3 regions of the Terriglobus sp. ADX1 genome follow, and region 3 is predicted to be linked to each of the others. Evidence: predicted binding sites of a transcription regulator. Region 3 holds the regulator's gene; each other region holds the start of a gene.

Region 1 (6,558 bases), on a different contig from region 3:
CAAGCGTGCGCAGGGCCGCCGCGAAGACCTGAAACAGAACATGGAAGAGATTGCAGGCTTGGTCGATGAGTTTGAGGACAATCTCGAAGAGTACGACAAGGCCCATCGCGATCTGCGAAAACCACTCCCCAAGCTGGTAACAGCAATGGAGCGGTGGGAAAGCGTGCTTAAGCAGCCTCCGGTCGACGATAGCTACGAACTGACGAGGAAGTTGGCGCTGGAAACCGTCTCCGACGTAAAGTCCGAGGTCACCGAAATGATTCCGGCTCAGGCTGCATACTTCAAAGCGCATCCGCCCGATAAGGATGCGAACCCGGGTGGCGTCGGCGAAATTCATCACGAATAACGTGGGGATTTACACTACTCGCAGTGACACCGTTGGAACTGCAGCAGATATTTCAGGTTGCGTATCGCGATCTTCGCCCGCGTGCGCCTATGCCTCCGTTTGAAATCAAATTCCGGCGATTTGTCTCACTGAATACCACCATCCGTCTGCGCGAAGGCCGCCTGCATGTCAGTCTCTCGGACTTGCTGGAAGGCGCACCACCCTCCGTGCTGCAGGCCATCGCACACATCCTTCTCGCCAAGCTCTACCGCAAGCCGATCGAGGCATTTCATAACGACCGTTACCGCCGTTACACGCAATCTGATGCGGTAAGCCGACAGGCAGAACAGGCGCGGCAAACGCGTGGCCGCAAGCAGATTCACACGCATGTGGGCCATTATTACGATCTGGAAGAGGTCTTCGAAACCATCAATCGCCGCTTCTTTCACGGCTTACTCGGGCGTCCTGTGCTGACATGGAGCGCACATCGCGCCCGCAGAATGCTTGGCCATTATGACGCGGCACACAACACCATCGTCGTGAGTCGCATCTTCGATGGGCCAAAGGTGCCACGCTATGCGATTGAGTACCTGATGTATCACGAGATGCTACACCTGAAGCATCCGGTGCGTGTGCGTGCCGGGCGCCGCTGCGTACACTCTCGCGAATTCCAGGCCGAGGAACGTCTGTTCCCCGAACTGGAAGAAGCGAAGGCTTTTCTGAAGCAGCTTTAGATCGCTTCGGCAGGTTCAACTACAGGCTGACGCTTTGCAATCACGATCAGAATCAGACCGATCACAATCGTCAGAAGCGCGGCAACCTGAGCGTTGCTCATACCGAAATAAAGCTTTTCATTGCGGCGAATGATCTCTACAAGGAAACGGCCGACACCGCTAATAGCGAGGTATTCGCCGGTCAACTGGCCAATGGGCAGATTCTTCCGTCCACGCACCCACAGATACCAGCCAAGCGCCACAGAAAACAGGAACTCGTACACCGGCGTCGGGTGAACCAACAGGTCCGGAGGATTCGGCTGCGGCGGATCGAGCGCGTCGTCATGAATGTGAACGCCCCACGGCATCTTCGTGGCAATACCGTAGTCGCCATCGCCAGAAGTCAGGCAGCCAATACGCCCCACACCATAGCCGACAGCCGCTGCGGGAGCAGCAAAATCGAGAATGCGGACCGCGCCAATCTTCAGCGACCGTCCCTGCCACATTAGCGTTCCCACGCCGAACAAAAGGCCGCCGAACCACGCAAAGCCCGCCTGAAACCAATGCAGAAAACGCAGAATCACCTGCCCAGGCTCATGCCATCCGGGCAGAATGATCTCCTCCATCTGCATACGCAGCGCAAAGGGATTCTGTAGTTCGTGCCAAACTTTGGCGCCGATTACACCAGCAATCATGACCGTGGCAACCACCACAATCGCATCTGCTGTAACGCCGGCACGGACAAAAGAACGGTGCAGCACCCAGGCCGCGGTCACGGCCGCAAGCCACATCAGGATGCCAAAGGTGCCCAGGGTGACTGAGCCGAGGTGAAGATACGGAAACATGCGCTTCATCCAGTATATCGAGGATGCGCCGTGGAACGCCTCCATCGGTTACGCTATACCTCATGGCAAAGCCCACCATACCCGCCGTTCCCGCCTCTGAGTGCGAGATTCTCTTTTCTGCTGACCAAATTGCCGAACGCGTCAAAGCCATCGGCAAACAGATCAGCGATGACTACAAAGACGAAAGCATTGTCCTCGTTGGCGTGCTGAAAGGTGCCGCAATCTTCCTCGCGGACCTTGCGCGAGCCATTGAAGTGGACAACACCTTCGATTTCGTCGCCGTGTCCTCCTACGGCAAAGGCAAGACCTCCAGCGGCGCGGTCAAGCTCATTAAGGACCTGGATACTCCCATTGAAGGCAAGCATGTCATCGTGGTGGAAGACATTCTTGATACCGGCCTGACCCTGAGCTATTTGCGCCGCTTGATGCTGCAGCACAAGCCCGCATCGCTGAAGATCGCCACCTGCCTCGACAAGCCGGAGCGCCGTCTCGTTCCCATTGAAGCGGATTATGTTTGCTTCAGCATTCCCAATCGTTTCGTGATTGGCTACGGCATGGATTACGCAGAAAAATATCGCAACGTGGCGGACATCCGCCTATTCCCTGAAGACAAGGCATAAACGACAAAGCCCATGCAAAGCATGGGCTTTTCTCATGACCAGAGTTTTCCAACGCCACTGCCGGTAGGATGAACGGGTATGGCTGAAGTGCAACCCCTCGCTCCCGAAATCCTCCTCCACATTGCCCAGGAACTGAATATCCCGCTCAGCGGCGTGCGCGCCGTGATGGGGCTGCTGGATGAAGGCTCAACGGTTCCCTTCATCGCGCGCTATCGAAAGGAAGCCACCGGCAACCTGGACGAAGTGCAGATTCGCGATCTTGCCGAAAAGATCACGTACTTCCGCGAGTTCGTCTCTCGGCGTGAAACCGTTCTGTCTTCCATCACGGAACAGGGCAAGATGACCGATGAGCTAAAGGCAAAGATCATGGGCACGCTGGATCGCAGCGAGCTAGAGGATCTGTATCTTCCTTACAAGCCCAAGCGCCGCACCAAGGCCACCATCGCACGCGAGAAAGGCCTGGAGCCGCTGGCAGATTACCTCTGGGCTCAGGAACCTGCGGAACTTGATCTGATTGCCCTTGCCACTTCGCTGGTCGATCCCGCGAAGGAAGTTGCCACCATAGACGATGCCCTGGAAGGTGCGCGACATATTGTTGCCGAGCGCATCAGCGAAGATGCCGAGGTGCGGCGCTCCACGCGCCACGTGATGTTTGAAGAAGGCCTGATCGTAAGCCGCAAAATCTTCGATGCCAAGGACGAGCAGGAAAAGTTCAAGATGTACTACGAGTATCGCGAGCCGGTGAAGACTATCCCATCGCATCGCATGTTGGCAGTACGTCGTGGTGAAGCCGAAAACATCCTCTACTGGCTCATCGAAACGGAAGAAGAGCGCATGCTGGCACTGATCCGCTCGCGCGTTCTGAAGAACGACGGCGATTGGACTGCACAGCTCAACCTCGCCATTGAAGACTGCTGGAAGCGGCTACTGAACTCATCGATTCAGGGCGAACTGCGTCTGGAACTGAAACGCCGTTCAGACACGGAAGCGATCGATGTCTTCCGTGAGAACCTGCAGCATGTGTTGATGGCGTCTCCGGCTGGACCGATTCGCGTATTGGGCATCGACCCCGGTCTACGTACCGGATGCAAAATTGCGGTCGTGGACGAGACTGGCAAATTCCTCGCGCACGACGTGATCTATCCCCATACCGGTCGCGAGAAAGAAGCATCGCAGAAACTGGCAGCAATGGTGGCATCACAGAACATCCGCGCCATCGCCATCGGCAACGGAACGGCCTCGCGTGAGACAGATGCTTTTGTGCGCGACTTCCTTGCAGAACACAAGCTTGGCGGCATCTTCAAGGTCACTGTCTCTGAATCAGGTGCCAGCGTCTACTCTGCATCGGACGTTGCTCGTCAGGAGTTCCCGGACCTCGACCTGACGGTGCGTGGCGCTATCTCCATTGCGCGTCGCTTGCAGGATCCACTTTCAGAGCTGGTGAAGGTCGATCCCAAGTCCATCGGAGTTGGTCAGTATCAGCACGATGTGGATCAGCGACAGTTAAACCAATCGCTGGAAGCCGTGATTGAAAGCTGTGTAAACCGCGTTGGTGTCGATCTGAATACTGCGTCATGGACACTGTTGCGTTATGTCGCCGGCATTAGCGAACGTATCGCATTGAACATTGTTCAGTTCCGCGACACCAATGGCCGCTTCCAGTCACGGAAGCAGTTGCATGAGGTCTCCGGTATTGGCCCCAAGACGTTTGAGCAGGCAGCAGGATTTCTCCGCATTCGCGATGGAGAGCAGCCGCTGGATTCAACCGCGGTACATCCGGAATCGTATGCGCTGGTGGAACAGATTGCATCTTCCCTAAGCACTTCGATTGATGACCTGATTCGCAAACCGCAACTGTTAACCGGGGTGAAAACCGACGGGTTCGGCGCAGGCGCTTACACGCTGAACGACATTCTGGAGGAGTTGAAGAAGCCGGGACGCGATCCTCGCGACACATTCGTCGCCCCCACCTTCAATGAAGCTGTGCGCGAAATTCAGGATGTGGAACCTGGCATGGTGATGGAAGGCGTTGTTACGAACGTGACGAAGTTCGGCGCATTCGTTGATATTGGCGTGCATCAGGATGGCTTGGTCCACATCTCGGAAATCTCGCATAAGTTCATCAAGGATCCCAGCGAAGCTCTGAAGGCCGGACAGTTGGTTAAGGCCAAAGTTCTGAGCGCAGATGCAAAGACGAAGCGCATTTCGCTCTCTATCAAGGCACTGGAACCAGCACCGGGCGGAAAGGGGCCGCAGCGCGGAGGCAACCGTCCGCAACAACAGCGGCAACCTGAGCCATCGTCCATGGCGGATAAGCTTGCCGCTCTCAATACAAAATGGCGGAGTAACGCTCCAACCGGGCGGTAGCTCTTATGAAATACCCAAATGCCCTCACGATTCGTGGGGGCATTTTCGTTTGATTTACAGAGCTGCGAGCTGATTCCAGCCGGATCAATCGATGAACTTTCACATATCGTATTCGCCATTTATTCGCTATCATATTTACAGCGCTATGGCTTCGATGACGGTCAAGCAGAAGCTGGAGATTCTTGCCGATGCGGCGAAGTATGACGCATCGTGTGCCTCGTCCGGTGCCAAGCGGAGCAGCAATGGCAAAGGTGTCGGACACAGCGACGGAACGGGAATCTGCCATAGCTATACCCCGGATGGCCGCTGTATCTCCCTGTTGAAACTGCTTCTGACGAACTTCTGCACATACGACTGCGTATTTTGCGTCAATCGTGTCAGCAGCGATATTCGTCGCGCCCGGTTTACTCCGCAGGAAGTCGTGCAACTGACGCTGGATTTCTATAAGCGGAATTACATTGAAGGGCTGTTCCTTTCAAGTGGGATCATTCAGTCGCCGGATTACACCATGGAGCAGCTTGTCGCGGTCGCAAAGACTCTGCGGACAGTGCACCATTTTGGGGGATACATTCACATCAAGGCGATTCCGGGTTGCGCGCAACGTTTGATTGACGAGGCTGGTTTATATGCTGATCGCCTGTCAGCGAACATCGAACTGCCTACGCAACAGGATTTGGTACAGCTTGCCCCGGAAAAGAAGTCGGACGTTATTGAAATGACAATGACGCAGATTCGATTTCGGAAGGAAGAAGCAGACTACGACCGCAAACACTTCGCGCATGCCCCGACGTTTGCACCGGCAGGTCAGAGTACGCAGATGGTCATTGGAGCGACGCCCTCGACGGATCGCGAGATCATTGCGCGCGCCAATAGCCTGTACAACAACTACAAGCTGAAGCGGGTGTATTACACCGGCTTTTCACCATATCCAGAGGCTGATACACGACTGCCATTGAAAGCTTCGCCGATGCTTCGTGAGCATCGCTTGTACCAGGCGGACTGGCTGATGCGGCATTACGGCTTCGCTGCTGAGGAAATTACGACAGCAGAGGCCCCTGACCTTGATCTTGCGTCCGATCCGAAACTGGGATGGGCGAGACGACACCCGGAGTTCTTCCCTGTAGACGTGAATACGGCTCCGAGAGAGGCCCTGCTACGAGTTCCCGGATTGGGATACCGCAATGTTGATAGGATTTTGTCGATACGCCGTTACCATCGGTTGACGAGCGATGATTTGCGTAAGCTGCATGTTCGCTGGCAAGACGCTGCACAATTTGTTGTAACCGCAGATCATCTGCCGTTGAATAGGACTCCGTCCGAACTCATTGACAAGGACACACAGGCACATCCATCACGCGGCGATACATCATCCATGCGGCAGATGACATTGTTTGAAGATGCGGCGCGATCTGCCATGTGGGGTTCGTTGTGAATGCCGCAGGCGTGATGCGTATTCGGATTGCTCAGGAATTTGCGGAGTGGCGAAAGTTAGCGCGCGCGGCCGTAGCGAAGAGCATTCCGCCTGAAGCGATCGACTTTTACGACCCAGCGTATGCCGGTACGTCAGAATTGTTTTCCGCAGAGGATATTTGCTCGGCAGACCTGACACAGGATGTACCTGACACAAGGCCACATGTTCCCAAGAGCTTCATGGAGATGGCGGTCATCGCGGCATATCATAACGATCC
Region 2 (6,558 bases), on a different contig from region 3:
GTGTGATTGAGGTCGATAGACTGGCCGATGCGCCACGTCATATTGTGGATATAGTCAGCGCTGAGAACTGCGCCCTTGAACAGTTCGCGCTGCACGCCGAAGTTCCACTGTTCCGAAACGGGCTGCTTGTAGGTCGGTGCATATAGACCCGAAGCATTCAGCGTGTTGCCAAGATATCCACTGTTCACAACATTCGGGTTCGCCTTAGCCACAGCCTGGTAGCTCTTCTGCAGAGCTGCGAACTGCGGCGCAGACTGAGCAATCGTACGCTGGAGGCAGAGTGTCTGCAGCGGCGTACCGTCAGGGGACGTTGTCACGACGCTGCTGTCCGGAAAGAGAATCGAGGTCGACGCGCAGGCAGATGCCGGGTTGTACGACTGGACCGTCTTCAGGAGACCTGAGGCTGCATTGCCGCTGCTGTTAAAGACAACACTCTCGTAGTACAGACCGAAGCCTGCACGCAAAACGGTCTTGTGATTGCCAGGAGCATATACCAATCCGACCTGAGGTCCGAGATTGCTGTACGGCTGACGCACATTGCTTGCGGTATAGCTCGGATCGAAGAGGCTGAGCAGCGGAGTATTCGACGGCTTGCCCGAGCAGACGTAGCTTGCCGTGTTACCGACGCCGTTTACGACCGTGTCCGCACAGGTCGGCAAAGCAAAGCTATTGTTCTGGCGGTTGGTGTCAACGCTGTAGCGAAGAGCCGCTGTCACAGTGAAGCTCGGTGTAATCTTCCACGCATCGGCAACATAGAATGCGTAACGCCACGCGGGTGCACCACCACCGGGCAGACCGAATCCCGGGACGTTATTGCCATAACCGTTACCCGTGGCAATGGTTGCGGAACTGGTGTTGTAGCCGTTGAGAGGATCGCCCGGGCAGGCAGCCGCTCCCACTACGCCGCTGCATCCAAGACCAAGCGGGTTCGTAGCGTTTACCGTTCCGGAGAGCAGGTTGCTCGCAGTAGGGTTGAGACGCGGAGCCAAGCCATAGAACGCAGCATAGCCACCACCCTGCAGACGATTCAACGAGCCGCCGAAGCGGATGTTATGAGTACCACGCGTGTAGCCACCGTCATAGCGGAGCTGCTTGTCTGACTGGAACGTCGCCTGCGGAGCATTCGAGTTCGGTCCAAAGTAAAGCTGATTGCTGTAGTTGTAAGCAACCGGACCGTTAGCAGTCACGAGCGGATCGTACCCAGAGGAAGCACTACCGTCTGTGATGAGGTTGTGGAACTTTTCATAAGAACCGCGGAATGAATGCGTGAAACGGCCCTTGGAGAAGTCAGCACCGAATGCAATACCCCAGGTGTTATCACGGTTCGGATAGGAGGCGAAGCGCGTCGTTCCGCCTGCAGTGGTCGTCGAATCGACGTTGTAGTTACCACGGGCAAAATAATGGCCGCCAAACGGACCGGAGTAGTCCAGACGCACGGTGGAGTAAGTCTGGCGATAGGGGGTTCCCACTGTGGGGTACTGTGCGGCAAGCGTTGAGGACTGTCCAACTGGGTTGTTGCCGGCCGTGTTGAATACAGTTCCGAGGTTGGATGGGGACGCGCTGTTCTGCTGAATGCGCTCGGCATTGCCGAAAGCAAAGAGCTTGTCCTTGATGATCGGAAAGCCGACGCTGCCGCCATACTGGTTGCGCTGGAAGTACGGTGCAATGTGGTTGCCGTTGGCATCTGCCGTGGAGTTCGGATTGGCGTCAAGAGCGCGCTGATCCTGGAAGATGTAGAACGCTTCGCCGTGGATTGAGTTGGTGCCCGAGCGGGTCGATACGTTCACAGCGCCCTGCGAGGTAACTTCACCGGCAGCGTCCTGCGTGGAACGGTTCAACTGGAACTCGTTGATAGCGCCCTGGGACACGTTGAAGATCGTGGTTCCGACGGTCTCGTCGGTGATGTCCGCACCATCGAGGAGGATACGGGTCGTACGGCCCGAAGTGCCGTTCACAGCAATCCCCGTGTAACCCGACTTCGTTGGGTCGAAGGTGTTGCCGTTCTGCAGCTGTACACCCGGCTCAATCTGGGCCAGATCGAGGAAGTTACGGCCGTTCACAGGAAGGTTCGCAATCTGCTCGCGCGTGATTACGTCTGCCACGCCAGCCTGATCCGTGTTGACCTGAACCTCGCCGGCGGTGACTTCGATGGTTTCCGAGTTCTGGCCAACTTGGAGCTTAAAGCTGCCGGGGGTCGCGGTGCCTGTAAGAATGCGCGTTTTAACTTCTAGCTGCTGGAAGCCCGAGGCAACCACCGTAACGGTGTAGTCGCCGGGATTCAGTGGACCAACGCTGTAGAAACCGGATTTGTCAGTCGTCAGCGTTTTGGTCGTGCCCTGATCGAGGCTCTTGATCGTGATACTGGCGTCCGAAACTGCGGCGCCGGATGCATCTGTAATGGTTCCCTGAATGGCGCCACCGTTTACGGAAACGGCCTGGCCATATGCCGCGACGCAAACAACCGCCAACGGTGCCGTGAGCAAAAATTTCTTCATTTTGTACTGCCTCCTAAATACGCGGAGCCGAAGAAGGCAAAATCTCCGCGCAATGTACAGCAAAAAGGGAATCTCGCCGGAAGGCACAGACAAACGGCCTGCAGCGAGACTCTGGTTGATCTTTGTTTGCGTTAGATTGCCCTACTTTTTCCGCCCTGTCAACGCCAATAAACGCCGGTTTTTTACTTTTCTCACTTTTTCTTCACGCTACAGAAACATTCGTTCCCGGGCTTCGTCCAAGCACATCCTCAGAAAAATGCAGCAAGGAAAGGCCTAGAGCTTCCCCAAGAGCGAACAAGAGGCGAATAAAACGATAGACTGATTCCATGGATTTATCCGATCCATTTCTGAATCAGCAGCGAAGCAATCTCCCAGATCGCTTCGGGTTCCTTCATGTGGATTTGAATAGCTTTTTCGCTTCGGTGGAGCAGGAGCTACATCCTGAATATCGCGACCGCCCCATTGCCGTTGTGCCCACCTTCGCGGACACCACGGTTGCCATTGCGGCCAGTTATGAGGCAAAGGCGCTTGGCATTAAAACCGGCACGCGCGTGGCAGACATGAAACGCCTCTGCCCCGACATCATTCTGGTGGAGGGCGACCACTCCAGTTACGCCGAGTTCTCCCACAAGATTCATGACGCTGTGGACAGGATCTGTCCTGTCGCTCACGTGCCCTCCATTGATGAAGTGGCCTGCCAGTTAATCGGCCGCGAGCAGGAACCGCCACGCGCACGTCAGATCGCTCTTGATATCAAACAAGCCATCCGGGATGACGTGGGCAAGACGCTCCGTTGCTCCATTGGCATGGCCCCAAACCGTTACTTGGCAAAGATTGCCAGCGACATGCAGAAACCCGACGGCCTCATCGGTTTGTTGCCATCGCAGCTTCCGCGAGCGCTCGCTCATCTGGATCTGCGTGATCTTCCTGGTGTTGGCGCACGCACAGAACAGATGCTGCATCGCAAAGGCGTCACCACTATGACGCAGTTGCTGGATCTGAAGCGCGAAGAGATGCACAAGCTGTGGAACTCCGTGTGGGGAGACAGGCTGTATCACTGGCTTCGTGGGCACAATACAGGCGACGATGGTGCGCCCCTGCCAAGCGAGATGCAGAAGTCACTGGGACACTCGCATGTGCTTGGCCCGGAATATCGCAATCTTCAGGGCGCATGGGCCATCGCACATAAGCTGCTGCATAAGGCAGCCATGCGTCTTCGTATGGAAAAGATGTGCGCGGGTTCGCTCGCGCTGACGATTCGTTATCAGCTGACTCGCGAGCAAGCGGAACAGAAGAACAAAGTCCGCCATCATCAGAGCGGTATTAAGCACGATGGCTGGGGTATGGAAGCGCGCTTCCCCACTTGCCAGGACACGCTTACGCTGCTGGAGATGCTGCAAAAGCTATGGCAGCAACAGCCCACCGGCCCGGAGTATCAACGTCCCTTCTTCATCGGTGTCACGTTGGGCCGTCTGATCAATGAAGATGAACAGCAACCCACGCTTTTCGCCGATCCAGACAATCGCAACGAACTGAGCCGCACGCTGGACAAACTGAATCAGAAATACGGCCACACCACACTGCACTTCGCAGGCATGTTGCCCGCACGCGAAAGCGCACCCACACGCATCGCCTTCACGCAGATTCCTGTGCAATACGGCAAAGATTACATCTAGGCAGCGATTGCAGTAGCCTCATGCTCAGACATGAAGCGCCTTCTCACATTGCTCTCTGCCGTTCTTGTTGCCATACCCTGCTTCTCGCAGGCTACAGCGAATCTTTCTTCGCAGGGCTATTACGCCGATCCGGAGATTCGCATTTTCGATCATCAGTATTGGATTTACCCGACCTCTTCCAACACTGGCGAACAAAGCGACGAGAGCGCCTTCAATGCGCAGCAGAGCGAACTGCGCAAACAACATGTCGTTCACAAGGCTTACCTTTCGCAAACATCACTGGATGCGTTCTCTTCGCCGGACCTGGTGCATTGGACGAAGCATCCCCATGTCCTCAGCGTGAAGAACGTAGCGTGGGCGGCGTATGCAGTGTGGGCACCCTCCGCGATCTATCGCAATGGCAAGTACTATCTTTTCTTCGCAGCAAATGACATTCAGAAGACCGACACATTCCCCGGCGGCATTGGCGTTGCAGTTAGCAACACGCCTGGTGGTCCGTTCAAGGATGCGCTGGGCAAACCGCTCATTGGAGCATTCCAGAATGGCGCGCAACCGATCGACCCCATGGTTTTTCAGGATGACGACGGCTCGGTCTATCTCTATTACGGCGGCCAGGGTCACTGTAATGTAGCAAAACTATCCAGCGATCTGACACATGTCATTCCCATGGCCGACGGCACGCTCTACAAAGAAATCACGCCCGCGCATTACACCGAAGGCCCTTTCATGATCAAACGCAACGGTACGTATTACTTCATGTGGTCTGAGGGCGACTGGGGTAACAGCACCTATGGCGTGGCTTACGCCAAGAGCACAACTCCCACCGGCCCCTTCACATCTGCTGGGAAAATCCTTTCCACCGATCCAGCGATTGCAAATGGGCCAGGACATCATTCCGTGGTTCGCATTCCGAATTCGGATGACTGGTATATCGTCTATCACCGCCATCCGATTGGCACCGGCGACCGCAACCAACGCGTGATGGCTATCGATCGTATGCGCTTCGACAAAGACGGCAATATCGAAGCGGTAACGCTAACTAAGGATGGCCCTGGCGCGGTTACGATCTCGCGTTGACCCTGTAGAGATAACTTAGTTCCCCCTTACAGCTATCGCGATCTTGCATCTTTCGAGGAAAAAGACACTGGACCATTTTCCTGCGAAAGATGCTTGATCTTTTTTGAGACGCAAACCTATGATGCCCGGCACACGCGCGATCCCTATGCGCTGTGAGGCCAATCATGAACGTTGTAAGCAAAAACCCTGCAGGTAAGGGGTCCATGAAGACGAGAAGTGGCAGGAGTTGGATTCTGTCCACCGTGCGCATTGTTCTTCTTGCACTGTGCGCTGCTGCAATGTCTATACCGGGATGGGCACAAGACACAACCGCCACCATCCTGGGGAATGTAACGGACCCGAGCGGCGCGTCCGTTCCCAAGGCACAAGTCACCGTCACCAATACTCAGACCAACGTCTCTGTCGTTACGCAAACCACGGACTCCGGCGCATACACCGTACCAAATCTGAATCCGGGAACGTACTCCGTCACCATCAAGATGCCGGGGTTCCAAACGGCGAGCCTCGCCAATCTTGCGGTCTCGGCGGGCGACCGTCGCCGCGCAGACGCAGCACTGGCCATTGGCGCTGCCAATGAAACGGTAGAGATCACGACAACAGCGCCCGTTCTCCAGACAGATAGTTCCACCATTGGCTCCAATGTGTCGCAACGCGCCGTGCAGGATCTGCCACTGAACGGCCGCAACTACATCAACCTGGTGCAGATCACACCCGGCGCAACAGAAGCAGCGCCGAACAGCATCAACAGCGGCACACGTCCTGATGATCGCCGCCCCAGTTCTTCCATCTCCATGAACGGTCAATCGGAAACATTGAACGATCAGATGGTGGACGGCCTGGATAACAACGAACGACTGATTGCCACCATCGGCGTTCGTCCCAGCATCGACTCCATTCAGGAAGTTCGCGTTGTCACCAATACGTTCTCTGCAGACATTGGGCGTTCTGCTGGCGCGGTAGTCAACGTGATCACGAAGAGCGGCACGAATAACTTCCACGGCACGCTCTATGAGTTCTTCCGCAACGATAAGTTGAATGCCTATCCTTATCAGTTCGGCGCGACGAAGCCTGTCAATCCAGAGCTACGACAGAATCAGTTCGGCGGTAGCCTTGGTGGGCCAATCTTCAAGAACAAGGCCTTCTTCCACGGTGATGCGGAATTCTTCCGTTTAATCAAGGGCGGCCTGCCCTCACAACTCACCGTACCTACGCTGTATCAGCAACAGCATCCTGGCGATTTTTCAGATGCGATTCCAGCCAGTTGCGCCACAATTGCTGCCAGCGTTGCCGATCCCACACAAAGCCAGACC
Region 3 (6,558 bases):
TTCTGGTCGAATCCCCGCCTCCTCACCACAAAGAATCACTGCGCGCTGAATCATGTGGCCAAGCTCACGAACATTGCCCGGCCAATCAAGGTTTTGCAGCAATGCAAGAGCTTCCCTGCTAATGGATTTGCGCGGCGTGCTCTCGCCTAACTTGCGCAGAGTATGCTCCACCAGCATGGGAATATCCTCACGCCGCTCTCGCAACGCAGGTATCTCCACGGGGAACACCGCAAGTCGGTGATACAGATCCAATCGGAACCGACGATCACGGGCAAGCTCTTCCAACGGCTGATGCGTCGCCGCAACGATCCGCACATCCACACGGATAGGCTCATTTTCGCCCACCTTCTGAATTTCACCGTTCTCCAGAAAGCGAAGCATCTTCGCCTGCAACGGCAAAGGCATCTCTCCAATCTCATCCAGAAACAACGTGCCGCCATGCGCTGCTTCAATACGGCCCATACGCGATGTCACAGCCCCTGTGAACGCGCCACGCGTATGTCCGAATAGTTCCGCTTCCAGTAGATGTTCCGGGATCGCAGCACAGTTCAACACCACAAACGGCTTCCCTACACGAGGGCTCAACCGATGCACTGCCTTTGCAACCAATTCTTTTCCGGTACCCGTTTCTCCCAGCACGAGAACGTTCGCTGGATGAGGAGCCACCAGCCGGATCTGCAGCGCCAGCTCCCGCATCATCGCAGCATCACCAACGAACTCGGGAAGATGCATCTTGATCTCTTCCGGAACTTCAGCCTGCATCTCCCTTGCCGCAGCCACCGGGGCAACAAGAGGTACCGTAACCGGTGCCTGCAGCCATGCCGCACCATCAAATCCACTCGTTGCAGGCGAGGTTTCCGTGCAGCTTTCCTGCGCCTCTCGCAATGCATGCAAAAGCTCATTACGGCGCGCACTGCGCACTGCAGAACCGCTACAACTACCATCCATCTGCAACATATCCGTCGCAGGACAAAGTGTCGCGGCATACGTCGCAAACTCGGTAGCATCCAAGTCTGGCAGCCAATGATCTACGATCATCGCCTCCGGCGCCAAGCTTCCAAGATGCATCATCGCTTCAGCACCGCCGGAAGCCGGAAACACCTCCCAACGCATGCCTGCGAGCAAAGTAGAAAGCTTGTGCCGCAACTCCGTATCAGGAGTCACCAACACCACGGAACGCTGCACAACTGACGCCGCAACAACAGCACTCATCGCGCCCCTCCCGCATGCAAACGCGCAGCGGCATCGCGTACGCGTTCCAACTCTGATACGGCGCGACGACATTCAGTACGTGCAGTGTTTAAAGCGTCCTGAAGCTGCTCCGGCGTGGTGCGAAGAGCAGCCATCTCCACGGCAAACAACAGCGCAGTCATAGGCTGTGAGAGCGAGTGGATGGCATCTTCCAGTTCTTCCAACGCAGTATCATTCATGGTCAACTCCATCTGGTTCATGCAACCTCCAAAGCTGTATGGAAACCAGCAGCCGCAGGCACAGTGTTGAATCGTAACGAATTCCCTTTATCTTTCGCAGCAATGCCATATCCCTCACCACGCATGGTCTGCACCAGGCCCACCGCGCCCACTGCACCCAACTTACGGCGAAGGTAATTCACATACACATCCACTACGTTCGTTCCAGCATCCGGCGACATCTGCCACACATTCTCCATCAGTTCACGACGGGACACAGTGCGCCCCTTTTGCAGCAACAGATATTCCAACAACGTGAATTCCTTTGAAGTGAATTCAAGCATCTCTTCCTGGAACGACACTGTGCGTTGAATGCGATCCATACGCAGCCCTGCACATTGCAACACTCCTGCTGAGGCTCCCATCCGTCGTCTGCCAATAGCCTTACAACGGGCTAATAGTTCATACATGGAGAACGGCTTCAACAGATAGTCATCCGCGCCCAGGTTTAGGCATTCAATCTTTTCCGATAACTCCGACCGGCCCGTCAATATCAGGATCGACATCGAAGCAACCCGATCATGCAGTGCGCGCAATACATCGACGCCATCCATTTGCGGAAGCCCCAGATCCAATACCAACAGATCCGGCATGTCTTCCTGAATGCCTTCCACGGCACTTGCACCATCTGCAACTACGCGAACGGTGTGTCCTTCCAGTTCGAGCGCTTTCTTTAGAAACAAAGAAAGTGCCGCATCGTCTTCTGCCACCATCACTCTCATTCGTTGTTCCTCCCGCGTTCCATTTGTCCATGTGTTGAGCAGGTGTACTTTTCCATCCGTCACCTGTCTCCATCTCAAGATGCCGTGAACATGAGAGCAAAACAATGATTCGCTGGCAGCGGTGTTCGCGAGTCGTACCACATCGGGAACAACTATGCCACTCCATTGCCTTTCTTGGTTCAAAAAACTTTTACCTTGCAGTTCGCCTTTTATTCGCTACAATTTCAGCCATGGCGATCACGCGGCGACAAAAAGAGGTTTTGGACTTCCTCTCCGGCTTTACCCAGCGCAAGGGATACTCCCCTTCCTACGAAGAAATTGCGGCTGGACTTGGCCTGAATTCGCTGGCAACGGTGCACAAACACATCACAAACCTGCACAACAAAGGCCTCTTGCAGCGAGCGCACAACCGCAGCCGCTCCATTGACGTCCTTTCGCCTAGGAATTCGCGTAAGAACAACGAACGTCTTCCCCTGATGGGTCGCATTGCCGCAGGTCGCCCCGTGGAAGCTATCGAAACCGCAGAATCCATCTCGCTTTCCGAGATCATCGGCAACCGAGAGGTCTTTGCCCTCGAAGTCCGTGGCGACAGCATGCGCGACGAACACATTGTCAACGGCGACTACGTATTAGTGGAGCGCACCAACACTGCCCGCGAAGGCGAAATCGTTGTTGCACTCGTCGACGGTGCCGACGCCACACTCAAGCGCTATTACAAGGAAGGCAATCTGATCCGCCTACAGCCTTCTAATAATGAGATGGCCCCCATCTTTGCCCCGGCCGACCGCGTCGCCATTCAGGGCAAGGTTCTGGGCATGTTGCGCAAGTATGCCTGAGGAAGCCAGCAGCGAACTACGCTGCGATCTTCTCGTCTTCGATCTGGATGGAACCCTGATCGACTCGGAACAGGACCTCGCCGCGTCAGTGAATGCCACACTAGCGTTCCTTGGGCGAGAAATACTTCCACCACATCGCATTGCGGAGTTCATTGGTGACGGCGCTGCCATGCTCGTCCGCCGCTCCCTGGAAGCTACAGGAGCCATTGACGAAGTAGCACTTGCACAGGCAATCCCTTTCTTCCTGGACTATTACCGCGCACACAACCTCGACTTCACCTATGCCTATCCCGGCGTCATCAGTGAACTCCGCAGGATTCGCGCAGCAGCGCCATCCCTGCCGATGGCCATCCTCACGAACAAACCCTATCGTCCTTCACGCGTCATCTGTTCCGGGTTGGGGCTGTCTGAGTTCTTCTTTGCCAACTACGGTGGTGACAGTTTCCCCACCAAAAAGCCAGATCCCGAAGGCATACAGGCGCTGATGGAAGAAGCATCGCGCATGCTGGGCCGTCCGGTATCTCCGCAACGAACCGTTCTCGTCGGCGATTCCCACGTCGACGTCGCCACAGCGCGCAACGCTGGCATCCTCTGCCTGGGATGCAACTACGGATTAGCCCCGGCAAAGCTGCGTGAAGCAGGTCCAGACGCGATCGTGGACAGCCCCACGGAGTGGTTCTCCGCTCTGCAGGAACTTCTGCCCTAACCTTCCGCCGGTGTCGCTTCGCGTTCCTGCCGGATGAGGTTTCCGCTCACTGCCGCACCCGCCGCAGGATGCATTCGCAGATACGAAGGCAAACTCAGCGCAGCAAGTCCAGCCATCACGCAAAATGCCACACGAAAATCGAATGCACTCGCCCCGCCACGTACCAATGCGCTTCCATGCAGAGCGAGCGCAGAAACTGCCACACCAAGACTCGTCGTCATCTGATTGATCGTCGTAGCCAGCGTGGTGCCGCTGTTCTTCAACTTCTCAGGTAAGTCCGCAAATCCCATGGTCGTAAGCGCTGTCAGTTCCATCGAACGCCCAAGTCCACCAGCAAATAAGACAAGCAACGTGATCACCTTCGGCGTGTTTGCATGCAACCATCCACACGCCACCAGTGCCAACGCAGTCAACGTCCCATTCCACAACAGAACCGTACGAAAACCATAGCGACGGAGCAACGGCCCGGTCAGCGGCTTCATTGCCAAATTTCCCGCAAACACCGCCATCGTCAGCGATCCTGATTCCAACGGATTCAGCCCAAAAGCCTCCTGAAACAGCAACGGCAGCAAGAATGGTACGGAAAACACCGCCATACGAAATAGCGATCCAGCGCCATTCGATACACGGAATGTCTCAATACGAAACACTTCCAGCGAAAACAAAGGCTTTTCCGCGCGCCGCAGCCACCACACCGTCCCCAATGACAGTGCAACAGTAGCCACTAAAAGCACAGCAGCCTTCAATCCCGGAGCATGTTCCACTTCCAGAGATTCCAGCAAATACATCAAGCAGAACGAGGCCGATCCAGCCAACAAAAATCCAGGAAGATCAAAACTTTCGCGAACGGTTTCACGATCCTTCGGCACCAGCTTCAGCGCCAATGCAAACAACACCACACCGATCGGCACGTTCAGCAAAAACATCCAAGGCCACGTCGTAAACGAAAGAATCCATCCGCCCAGCGGTGGCCCCAGGATCGGCGCCACCAGCGCAGGCCAGATTGTGTACGCAATCGCCTTCATCAACTGCGCTTTGGTGGAAGCGCGCAGCACCATCAGCCGCCCCACCGGCACCATCATGGATCCGCCAATGCCCTGCAATACGCGTGAAGCGGTAAACAAGGGCAACGTGTGACTCAGCCCACACAAGGCAGAAGCGCAGGTAAAGATCAGAATGGCTGAAGTGAAAACGCGCCGTTCGCCAAACCGCATGGCCACCCATCCGCTCACGGGAATGAAGATGGCCAGCGTCAACAGATACGCCGTAATGCCAACATTCACGGCAATGGCGGACGTACCAAAGTCGCGCGCCATCGTCGGTAACCCGGTCGCGATAATCGTCGCATCCAGGTTCTCCATAAACAGCGCGCCCGCCGCCAGTAGAGCAACGGCCAGCGCATGTCCACGCAGCGTGGACGGGTCTTCGACTTTCTTTGAGGTGGTCGCCAAGACCTTAGTTTACTAAGCCGAGACCGTGTCCGCAGACGCCGCACGCAGTTTCATCGGCTGGCGATGCCAGTACGTAAGCGAACGCCACGCCCACTCCACAGGACCAAACTGGAAATAACGTAACCAGATCGCGCTAAAAATCAGGTTGAACCCCCACACACCGGCCATCACGTAATACACCTTGTAATACGTCATGTAGCCGTACCAGTGCGTCGGCCCCCACACAAAAAGGAAACGGCAGATCACACTCGTCGCCAGATAGTTGGACAATGCCATCTGCCCCACATTGGCCACAGCCTTCGTTGCCCATCGCAGCGCACCCGCACGCACAATCAGCAGAATCACCGCAGCATTTGCCAGCGCTCCGCTCACGCGACAAATATCGTAAGGCCCAAAGAGCCAGATGGTGGATTTCACAATCTCGAAGCCGTTCTTCCACGCGATGATCGCTCCAGCCGCGCCCAATGGAAGCGAAATCGCATAGCCAATCACCGCGGTCCACACATACACCTTCGTCGGTTGCTCGCCGGTAAGAAATCCATTCTTGTAAAGCGCCATGCCCAGCAGCATGAAGATCAGCACATCCGGAAACGCAAACTGAATCGCCTGCTCTGATTGCAGCGCATCTTTTGCATCCGCCCCCAGCGCCTTGGTGTAGCTCTTGTGATCCGCAACGTCTTTCTCGGTGTCCACGCGCAGGCGACTCCACTGCTTGTCCTGCGACACCTTCTCCACAATGTCTTTGCGTTCCTTCTCCGTCAGCGTCTTGCCCGCATGAACCTTGGCAATTGCGTCATTGCCGCCCTTGTTCGTGAAGTACACGCCCACACTGCGTCCAATACCCGCCGCCAGCACCCAGACCAACAGCAGCCAACCTGCCGTCCGCCGCAGCGTTTTCGACTTCAGGTGACGCATCGGATACAGAAACAGCAATCCCGTAATGCCGTACCAGAAAAGAATGTCGCCATTCCAGATCAGGAATGCGTGCAGCATCCCAATCACCACCAGCCACATATTGCGACGAAGAAAGATATCCGCCACACGATCACCGCCACCACGTCGCTCCGCACGCTCCGTCAGCAACACTGCGCCAGCACCAAACAACATGCTGAACATGGCGCGCATCTTGCCTTCAGCCAGCACCCATCGCAACATCCACGCAACAGTGTTCGCAGTCGCATGCGGCCCGCTAAATACAGGCGACAGCATGCTCAGCGGCAATGCGTAGTTGGTATAGCCATAGGCAAAATCCGTGATGTTCATAATCAGGATGCCCATCAGCGAAAAGCCGCGCAACACATCCAGCGCGCCAATGCGTTCCTGCCGAGACACCGGCCCAAGCGCCGGTTCCTCTGGTCCTGCAAGCTCTTCCGG

Evidence for each region. The regulator LexA, encoded in region 3, represses DNA repair genes until DNA is damaged. The targets are predictions, from matches to a motif close to CANTTCGCTTTTTATTCGC.
Region 1: a site for LexA is predicted at 4,979-4,997, ahead of JAO32_RS08110 (putative DNA modification/repair radical SAM protein). Genes of this name have one in related genera too.
Region 2: a site for LexA is predicted at 2,786-2,804, ahead of JAO32_RS02975 (DNA polymerase Y family protein). Genes of this name have one in related genera too.

What each region holds. Positions count from the first base shown of each region.
Region 1 is NZ_JAEDXV010000009.1:97,237-103,794, forward strand. It holds gene JAO32_RS08085 (hypothetical protein) at 1-346, shown strand, start outside; gene JAO32_RS08090 (M48 family peptidase) at 370-1,059, shown strand; gene JAO32_RS08095 (prolipoprotein diacylglyceryl transferase) at 1,056-1,883, opposite strand; gene hpt (hypoxanthine phosphoribosyltransferase) at 1,946-2,503, shown strand; gene JAO32_RS08105 (Tex family protein) at 2,582-4,870, shown strand; gene JAO32_RS08110 (putative DNA modification/repair radical SAM protein) at 5,016-6,302, shown strand; gene JAO32_RS08115 (UdgX family uracil-DNA binding protein) at 6,317-6,558, shown strand, end outside.
Region 2 is NZ_JAEDXV010000003.1:11,544-18,101, reverse strand. It holds gene JAO32_RS02980 (TonB-dependent receptor) at 1-2,495, opposite strand, end outside; gene JAO32_RS02975 (DNA polymerase Y family protein) at 2,822-4,171, shown strand; gene JAO32_RS02970 (glycoside hydrolase family 43 protein) at 4,202-5,248, shown strand; gene JAO32_RS02965 (TonB-dependent receptor) at 5,452-6,558, shown strand, end outside.
Region 3 is NZ_JAEDXV010000012.1:84,746-91,303, reverse strand. It holds gene JAO32_RS09995 (sigma-54 dependent transcriptional regulator) at 1-1,212, opposite strand, end outside; gene JAO32_RS09990 (hypothetical protein) at 1,209-1,451, opposite strand; gene JAO32_RS09985 (response regulator transcription factor) at 1,448-2,191, opposite strand; gene lexA (transcriptional repressor LexA) at 2,422-3,027, shown strand; gene JAO32_RS09975 (HAD hydrolase-like protein) at 3,020-3,733, shown strand; gene JAO32_RS09970 (DHA2 family efflux MFS transporter permease subunit) at 3,730-5,184, opposite strand; gene JAO32_RS09965 (DUF418 domain-containing protein) at 5,197-6,558, opposite strand, start outside.